DNA from 4 places in the Marinobacter nanhaiticus D15-8W genome. Region 4 is predicted to be linked to each of the others. Evidence: predicted binding sites of a transcription regulator. Region 4 holds the regulator's gene; each other region holds the start of a gene.
What was found. Region 4 encodes FliA, which starts transcription of late flagellar genes. Its sites were predicted from a motif close to CTAAAGTTTNNNNNNNNNNNGCCGNTAA; they were not measured.

Region 1: the regulator FliA is predicted to act here: its motif matches at 958-985, upstream of RE428_RS21165 (methyl-accepting chemotaxis protein).
Region 2: the regulator FliA is predicted to act here: its motif matches at 1,326-1,353, upstream of RE428_RS05300 (methyl-accepting chemotaxis protein).
Region 3: the regulator FliA is predicted to act here: its motif matches at 1,215-1,242, upstream of RE428_RS09370 (flagellin N-terminal helical domain-containing protein).

What each region holds. Positions count from the first base shown of each region.
Region 1 covers NZ_AP028878.1:4,705,189-4,707,391, forward strand. The annotation lists gene RE428_RS21160 (hypothetical protein) at 133-891, shown strand; gene RE428_RS21165 (methyl-accepting chemotaxis protein) at 1,050-2,203, shown strand, end outside.
Region 2 covers NZ_AP028878.1:1,159,893-1,162,095, forward strand. The annotation lists gene RE428_RS05300 (methyl-accepting chemotaxis protein) at 1-1,146, opposite strand, end outside; gene radD (DNA repair helicase RadD) at 1,559-2,203, shown strand, end outside.
Region 3 covers NZ_AP028878.1:2,075,336-2,077,538, forward strand. The annotation lists gene RE428_RS09365 (flagellin N-terminal helical domain-containing protein) at 1-860, opposite strand, end outside; gene RE428_RS09370 (flagellin N-terminal helical domain-containing protein) at 1,331-2,203, shown strand, end outside.
Region 4 covers NZ_AP028878.1:3,312,574-3,314,776, reverse strand. The annotation lists gene RE428_RS14700 (MinD/ParA family protein) at 1-771, shown strand, start outside; gene RE428_RS14695 (RNA polymerase sigma factor FliA) at 861-1,598, shown strand; gene cheY (chemotaxis response regulator CheY) at 1,824-2,203, shown strand, end outside.

The DNA of each region.
Region 1 (2,203 bases), 1.4 Mb from region 4:
ACGAAGTCGAACAAAAGAGACATTGGCTTACATAACCCGCGATTTGCACCAGGCCCATTCGTCAAAAACGTGCTAGGTTAAAAAGACAGTCGTCCGTATCTAACCAGGACGCGCTGGAGCCGAGGAGACGCAATGGCAGCACTTTCACGTGGCGCGCAGCATTACATCCTCCAGCTGATCCCCAGCCTGCTGAACGACATCGGACGCCTGGGGTTGAAGCAGGTTATCGCTCGCTCCGACCTGGGTGAGCGGGACATCACCTCTCTCTACTTCGAAGTCAAATCCATCGCTCAATTACTTCCGGACGACCCACTCCAGGTCGACCCGGCCATCTGGGGAGAACTGGTCCACTGCATACGTCTCATGCAGTTGCTGATCAACGAAGCCGCTGGCGACGATCTGGTCCGGGCGCGGCGCAGGGCGATCAACAAGTTCCTGCCCCGGGCGCGACAATGCCTGAAGAGCGAATTCGAGAAACGTCGGCAGCAAGGCAACGTGGATTTCCGGCTGGCGGGCATCGTCCGAACCCAAATGGGTGGGGAACGCGCTGAGGAAACCTGCATGGAAGCGCTGCGCCTGGAGCGGCAGCGACGCTTCGATAGCGCGATGACGATCGCCATAGTCGGGCTGAACTGGCATCAGGCGGTCATTGTTCAGGACGCCAAGACCTGCGTGCGGCAACAGATGGCTTCGCCGCCCGACGACTTTGGTGTGGTGGACCTGTTGGTCAGCCTCATGGACCTGCTACGCGTGATGCTGGACCGGGAAAGCGCAGGAAAACCGCCCGATGTCGAAGTCGAAACCGTGGTGCTGAGTCTGGGCAATATGCTCTATCGGCAGGAACTCGGGCTGGACCGGCAAGCACACGCCCAGTCTCAACAGGTAGGTTGATGAACGCCCGCCCTGTTTGGTCAGGTTTTCGACTACAAACCCGTATATCTCCGACACACTACTTAACTTTAGTTACTACTCCTCTGGCCGTTAATCAGAATATGCACTGCTCTATAGGCAGCACTCCCGATTAACTCTGGTACCGGAGTTGCCCATCCATGTCTGTGAACAAGAAGTTCCTACTTGCCGTCACACTGATGATCTCGCTTCTCGTCGTGATTGGCGCCAGCTTTACCATCGTATCCCAGGACCATGCCCTGACAAATGATGCGGAAGCCAAGGCCCAAAGTGCGAGCGAACGGGTGATCCGCCTGTTGTCGGTGACCGATTCAATCATGTCCGAGCGGGTACGCAGCAGCATGAAGGTCCTGATCAAGCGGGGCACCGAAGTCGGGACACCCGGGCTCGGTAGCAGGACCCAGGTTGGTGAACGGTCCGTGCCGGACCTGCTTCTGGGCGAGGAATCCCAGTCAAACCGCTACGGGCTCGTGGATGCACTGACGGCCGACATGGGCGGCACCGCCACCCTGTTTGTCTACGACGGCAAGGATTACGTGAGGGTATCCACCAATGTGAAGAAGGAAGGCAAGCGCGCAACCGGTACGATCCTCAATCCGGACGGTGCCGCCTTCCAGGCAATCAGCGACCGCACTGCGTTCTACGGTCAGGTGGATATCCTTGGCAACCCTTATCTGACCGGCTATGCGCCCATGCAGGACGCCGCCGGCAAGGTGGTCGGCATCTGGTACGTCGGCTATTCCGCTGACATGTCCGTGTTGGCCGAAGAGATCGCCAAAGCTCAGGTCTTCGAGAACGGGTTCACCGCGTTGGTGGACAACAGGGGCCGTATCCGGATGCACTCATCGAACCAGTCCCAGGAAGCGGTGGAGGCTGCCCTGGCCAGCAATGACGGGTCATGGGTGACTTTCGAAACTCCCTTCAAACCCTGGGGCTACAAAGTCGTGACGGCTTACTCTGATGACGAGTTGACGGCCATGATCACCTCGGCCTCGGTGAAGACGGCGCTGATGATCGCCGGTGTTGGCCTGTTGATCATCCTTGCAGTGGCGGCGTTGGTTAAGGCGGTTATCACCAAGCCCATGAGCCGCATGATCGCCGCGGTAAATGACATCGCCGACGGTGAGGGTGATCTGACGGTGCGTTTCAATTCCAGCAGCCGGGACGAGTTTGGCCAAATGGCCAACGGCTTTGACAAGCTCCTGGCGAAAGTCCAGGCAACGATTCGCGAGGTGGGCGAATCCTCCCGGGAGTTGCTGAATTCGGCCCACGAGTTGGTCGGCGTGGCCGAGCG
Region 2 (2,203 bases), 2.2 Mb from region 4:
CTGTCCTACGACGCCGACGATTTCCTCGGTGGCAGCAGATGTCCGTTGTGCCAGTTGGCGCACCTCGTCGGCAACCACGGCAAAACCTCGGCCCTGATCACCGGCACGAGCCGCTTCGATCGCTGCGTTCAGTGCCAGCAGGTTGGTCTGGTCGGCGATGCCGCTGATGCTCTGGATGATTGAGTTGATCTTTTGGGATTGCTGATCGAGGGCGCTGATGCCTTCAGTCGCCTTGGTCATTTGCTCGGCGAGCTTCTGCATTACGCCGGCGGTACCCTGCATGACCTCGATGCCGCGTTTGGTGCTGGCATCGGTGGCCTTGGAGGTTTCGTAGGCCACGCCCGCGGCATTTGCGACCTCGCGCTCTTGCATAACCTGGTCGGTAATCACCGTGGCGAACTTGACCACTTTGTAGTATTCGCCCCGTGAGTTCTTGAGCGGGTTGTAGGACGCCTCCAGCCAGACCTCGTTGCCGAACTTATCGACACGTTTGAAGCGGCTCGCCACGAATTGGCCCCTAGCGAGCCGCGCCCAGAACTGTTCGTACTCGGGGCTCTCGTAGACGTCCGGTGGGCAGAACATCCGGTGATGTCGTCCTTTGATTTCACTCAAGGTGTAGCCCAGACAATTCAAAAACAGGTCGTTTGCCGCCAGCACCTGGCCGTCCAAGTCAAATTCGATTACGGCCGTCGAGCGTTGCATGGCGTGGATCAGGCTTTCGTGTTCTTTAGACGTCTCAATGGTGCGTGTGAGGTTGTTGGCAAAGGCCCTGTAACCTTCCAGATCGCCGTCCCGATGTTTTATGGGGAAGAGCGTCGTTCGGAACCACATGTCTTTGTGGTCACCATTCTGAACCTGCCACGCGCCCACCCAGACTTCTTTTTTCTCGATTGCAGACACCATTCTGCGGAAGTGATCGGTGTTGCGCAGGGCTTGCGGTACGAGGTCTTTCATCTGCTGACCAATAACGGCATCAGCACCGGCGCCAAACTCTTCGCGGAAATTTTGGTTGATCGACGTGATCTTGCCTGAGGGATCCAGGTCAAGGACCATCTTTTCATCACAGAGACCATCGATGATCTGGTCCCGCATGAAGAGTTTTTCTTGCAGCGCCTCGATCTCTTTTTTTACCTTTCTGTCAAACATGTCTAAGACCTTTCAAACAGGCGAGTCGTGAGCGAGTCCGTTTTCTAACGACTTACTGCCGGGTAAGGGTATTGCTCGTTTTGCCGTTCCAGTAAAACGGGCCTTGAAGGCAGCTCAAACTTTGAGCGCGTCAAATGCCAAGGGCCGCATACCGGCCTGAATAATTGCTGTTAGGGAAGGTATCGGCAAACGCATGCAAAGCTGAAGTTTCTTTTGGTGAAAAAGTAATACGATGAGGTGTGGTTAGATTCCACTTGGGCAGACTCTGCGTAACGTTTCGTTTTCGCTGTAACCCCAGTCTGACTAGCCAACGGACTGGCTCCGCCACGCAAATGGAAACGACCCACAGGTAAGGCACCACCATTTGCTACTATGTTCGCCCCATCACCCCGATAACGATTAAGCCCTGCAAATGAACGCACCTTTCAAACTGCGGCCTTACCAACAGGAAGCGGTCGATGCCACGCTGCGGCACTTCCGCCAATCCGACGAGTCGGCCGTGATCGTGCTTCCCACCGGTGCGGGTAAAAGCCTGGTCATTGCCGAGTTGGCCCGCCTGGCCCGACGCAAGATTCTGGTGCTGACCCACGTCAAAGAGCTGGTAGAGCAGAATCACGCCAAGTACGAGAGCTACGGTTTAACGGGCGGCATCTTCTCCGCCGGACTGAAACAAAAGGAAAGCCGGCATCAGGTGACCTTTGCCAGCGTGCAGTCCGTCGCGGCGAACCTGGATCAGTTCCGGGACGAATACTCGTTGGTCATTATCGATGAATGTCATCGGGTCAGTGGCGAGGAAACCAGTCAGTATCAACGGATCATCGAGCTGCTGCGGCAACAGAATGACGCCCTCAAGGTGCTTGGGCTGACCGCCACACCCTATCGTTTGGCGATGGGCTGGATCTATCGCTATCACTACCGGGGTTTTGTTCGCGGTTCTAGTGAAGATCAGGACAAACCCTTTCAGCACTGCATTTACGAATTGCCGTTGCGCTACATGATCAACCGCGGGTATCTCACCAAACCTGAGCTGGTGAACGCAGCGGTGGCGCAATACGAT
Region 3 (2,203 bases), 1.2 Mb from region 4:
AGGTCGCTCGTATCATCCACCGAGACGGAGATTTGAGCAGTGGAATTCGGATCGCCGTTACCCAGGGCGAAAGTAATCGCTCCGCCAGTGCTGAGGCCGGAAAGCGTCGCGGTGGTACGAGCTGTCGCCGACACGCCGGTCTCAACAGTTCTACTATTAACCTTTGCTGCAATTTGCGCTGCGGAATCCGTCGAGGCAATGTCGATGTCATCGACGGAGCCCAATGGGCTGGCGATTGACAGCGTCTGGTCGGTAAGTACTTCGGCCAGCGAAGCGGCGTCCGCGGCGGCGGCAGCAGCTGAACCTAGACCTTTTTGTGGTTCGCCGTTTGCTGAATCGTAGTTATAGACCCCGAGCTCTGACGATGTGGCATTTGCGACGGAGACCGAAATGTTCTGGTTCTCATTCGCGCCGACCTGGAATGTTTGTGCCTGGAAGGTACCGTTCAGTAGTTTGAGACCGTTGAACTCGGTGGTCTGTGCGATACGCTCCAATTCCTGTTTGAGCTGATTGACTTCAGCCTGCAAAGCACGGCGATCCGTCGCGGAATTGGTCGAGTTCGCAGACTGTATTGCGAGCTCACGGATGCGCTGCAGTATGTCGGTTGACTCTGATAGGGCTCCCTCTGCCACCTGCGCCAGGGAAATACCGTCATTGGCATTACGGACCGCCTGGTTCAGGCCGGCGACCTGAGCGGTGAAACGCTCAGAAATGGCCAGGCCTGCCGCGTCATCCTTTGCAGAGTTAATGCGCAAACCGGAAGATAGGCGTTGCAGGGCCGTGTTCGCATCTTCCTGCGAGCGGTTAAGGTTCCGTTGAGCGTTCAGTGACGCAATGTTGGTGTTAATGATCTGAGGCATGTTGTCTCTCCTTGCCAGGAAAAGCCGGAAACCTAGTGCCCGATCACAGGGACGCCGCACCGGCAAACGTTCAACAAATGAAGCTATTGCAAGCGATAAAGCGAATGGCGTGCCAGTTTTTAATTTTTTATCTAAGTTTATATAAAATAAGGGAAAAATAGATGTTGTGTTTAACGCGTGCTCGATGAGGCGCCAAAACATTGGCTTGGGATGAGGAAAGCGATTGCCGCTTTTTTTCCCGACGACGATCACAGCAAGACTAATTTCGCGTTTTATTAAACCTTTATTTTTCAAATAATTAAGGTGGATTGGGTTCGGTTTTACATTACTTAACAATAAAAACGCTAAGCCCACCTAAAGGATTCCCGGGATGCGCCGCTAAGCATTACAGCAGGGCGGCGCACCCAATAAACGAGAACGGGCGCCAGACCTCTTCCAAGAGAAACTTAATAGGTTTTAGGAGAAGCATCATGGCTCTCGGTATCAATACAAACGTCGCATCCCTTAGCGCACAGAACCAACTGAACAAGTCACAGAGTCTTTCAAACCAGGCGCTCGAACGTCTTTCGTCTGGTCTTCGCATCAACTCTGCAAAAGATGATGCGGCAGGTCTGGCAATTTCATCCCGTTTCCAGTCCCAGATTAATGGTTTGAGCGTTGCACAACGAAATGCGAACGACGGTATTTCCTTGGCCCAGACAGCTGAAGGTGCCCTCGGTGAAGCCGGTGACATCCTCCAGCGGGTCCGTGATCTGTCGGTTCAGTCTGCCAACGAAACCAACTCAGCCTCTGACCGTCAGGCGCTGCAAGACGAAGTGAACCAGTTGGTCTCCGAGCTTGACCGTATTGCCAATACAGCTGAGTTTAACGGCAAGAAGCTTCTTGATGGTTCCTTCGGAACTGCGGTATTCCAGGTTGGAGCCGACGCCAACGAGACCATTTCTGCCACCACTGCTGACTTCCGTACGAACCAATACGGCTTGCAACGCGTAGACGGCGCTGCGGCTTCAGCAACCGCAGATGCGGTCGGTAGGGTTGCTACGGCGGAAACAGTCACTGTTAACGGTGCTCTCGGTTCCGATACCTTTGACACTGCGGCGGGCGATAGCGCTGCGGATGTGGCCAAGAAGGTCAACAACATCTCTGATGTGACTGGCGTCACGGCTTCCGCTCGTACTTCAGCTGACGCAACCTTTGCAGCTGGTGGCGCATACAGCCTGGATATTCAATCGGATAATTCGGACGCGGTAACTGTTTCTTTCTCGCTGAGTGCGGGCACCGGCCAGAGCGCGCTTAGCGCTGCCGTGACGGCGATCAACGATGCAACGTCCAAGACAGGTGTT
Region 4 (2,203 bases):
GGCAAGGGGGGCGTTGGCAAGAGCAACGTCTCAGTCAACCTGGCAATCGCCCTGGCCCAAATGGGGCGTCGTGTTGTCGTTCTGGACGCCGATCTGGGACTGGCCAACATCGACGTACTGCTGGGCATCACTGCGCATCACAACCTGGCTGACGTGCTGTCGGGCGAATGCGAGCTGCGGGAGGTCCTGGTGGATGGTCCTGGCGGCATCAAAATCGTGCCTGCCTCCTCCGGCACCCAGCGCATGACCCAGCTCACCGCTATGGAGCATGCGGGTCTGATCAATGCCTTCAGCGAGCTTGGCGATCAGATCGACGTACTGATCGTCGACACCGCGGCGGGGATTTCCGAGGGCGTCGTCAGTTTTCTCCGGGCCTCGCAGGAACTGTTGCTGGTAGTCTGCGACGAACCCACATCCATTACCGATTGCTACGCGCTCATCAAGCTGATGAACCGTGATTATGGCGTCAACCGTTTTCGCATCCTGGCCAACCAGGTCCGCAACGAGCAGGAAGGCAAGCATCTTTTCGGGAAGTTAACCCGCGTAACCGAGCGCTTCTTGGATGTTGCGCTACAATATGTGGGCATGGTTCCTTACGACGAAGCCGTCAAGAAAGCGGTACAGCGGCAGCGTGCCGTGCTCGATGCCTATCCGCGGGCCAAAGCGTCGCTAGCGATCAAGGCCTTGGCGCAGAAGGTCGACAACTGGCCGTTGCCGTCATCGCCCCGCGGTCACCTTGAATTCTTCGTCGAGCGTCTGGTGGAAGCCTGAGGCGTAACCGACTGACGGATTTGACGGTCATTTATTCTCTGGAGTCTCCGATAGAACCAAAGGCTCCCTGATTTGGGCAATCCGGATTCATGAAGTTGGCAAAAGGCCTGGGAATCTATCACCAAACCAGCGAACGCAAGGCCCATGACCTTGTCGAGCAGCATGCGCCGCTGGTTAAGAAAATCGCGCTGCATCTCCTGGCGCGTTTACCTGCCTCTGTGCAGCTGGAAGATCTCATGCAGGCCGGCATGATCGGGCTGCTGGAAGCTGCGCAGAAATACGAGGCGTCCAAGGGCGCATCGTTCGAAACCTACGCCGGTATCCGTATTCGGGGCGCCATCTTGGATGAGATCCGCAAGGGCGACTGGGTACCGCGTTCGGTTCACCGTAATTCCCGTCGTATCGCCCAGGCCATCAAGGCTGTAGAAGACCGGACCGGGCGCGAGGCCATCGACGCCGAGGTGGCTGACGAGCTAGACATGTCCCTTTCCGAATACCACGCCTGCCTGGCAGATTCTAACGGTGGCCGACTTTTTAGTCTCGATGAGCTAAATGAATCCGGCGAGGTGCCGATAAACGAAGAAGACGCTGTTCCTGATGCACCGTTCGAAGCGCTTTCGTCTGAAGGTTTCCGGCGCAGCCTGGCGGACGCGATCACCAGTTTGCCGGAGCGCGAGAAGCTGGTACTGAGTCTCTACTACCAGGAAGAGCTCAACCTGAAAGAGATCGGTGCAGTGATCGGCGTGAGCGAGAGTCGGGTCAGCCAGATCCATAGCCAGGCGGCGTTGCGCCTGAAAGCGCGGCTGAGCGGATGGCAGGCCGCCTGAGTAACCGGATCGCACACGCGTAACGTGCTCATACGTAAAGTGTAGTTTTTGGTAACGGGCGCTTTACAGATCGCGCCCAGCGGACAGAATAGGCAATGCTTCGAAAGTGCCAGGCTGGTGAAGTGCATCCGTGAGGTGGGAGGTGCCAGCTCCCATAGACGCACTACGCGGGTGGCCAGGGCCAAGAGTCGTTGCTATTCCCGGCATTAATGAGTGGAGGTCCAATTGGACAAGAACATGAAAATCCTGATCGTGGACGACTTTTCCACGATGCGGCGGATCATCAAGAATCTGCTTCGCGACCTGGGCTTTACCAATACCGACGAAGCGGATGATGGCAACACGGCGTTGCCGATGCTGAAAAGCGGCAAGTACGATTTCCTGGTGACCGACTGGAACATGCCCGGTATGTCCGGATTCGAGCTGTTACAGGCCGTTCGCGCCGACGACAGTCTTAAGAATCTACCGGTGCTTATGGTGACTGCGGAAGCCAAGCGCGACCAGATCGTTGCCGCGGCCCAGGCCGGGGTGAACGGTTACGTGGTTAAGCCGTTCACGGCGGCTGTCCTGAAGGAAAAGATCGAAAAAATCTTCGAACGTATCCA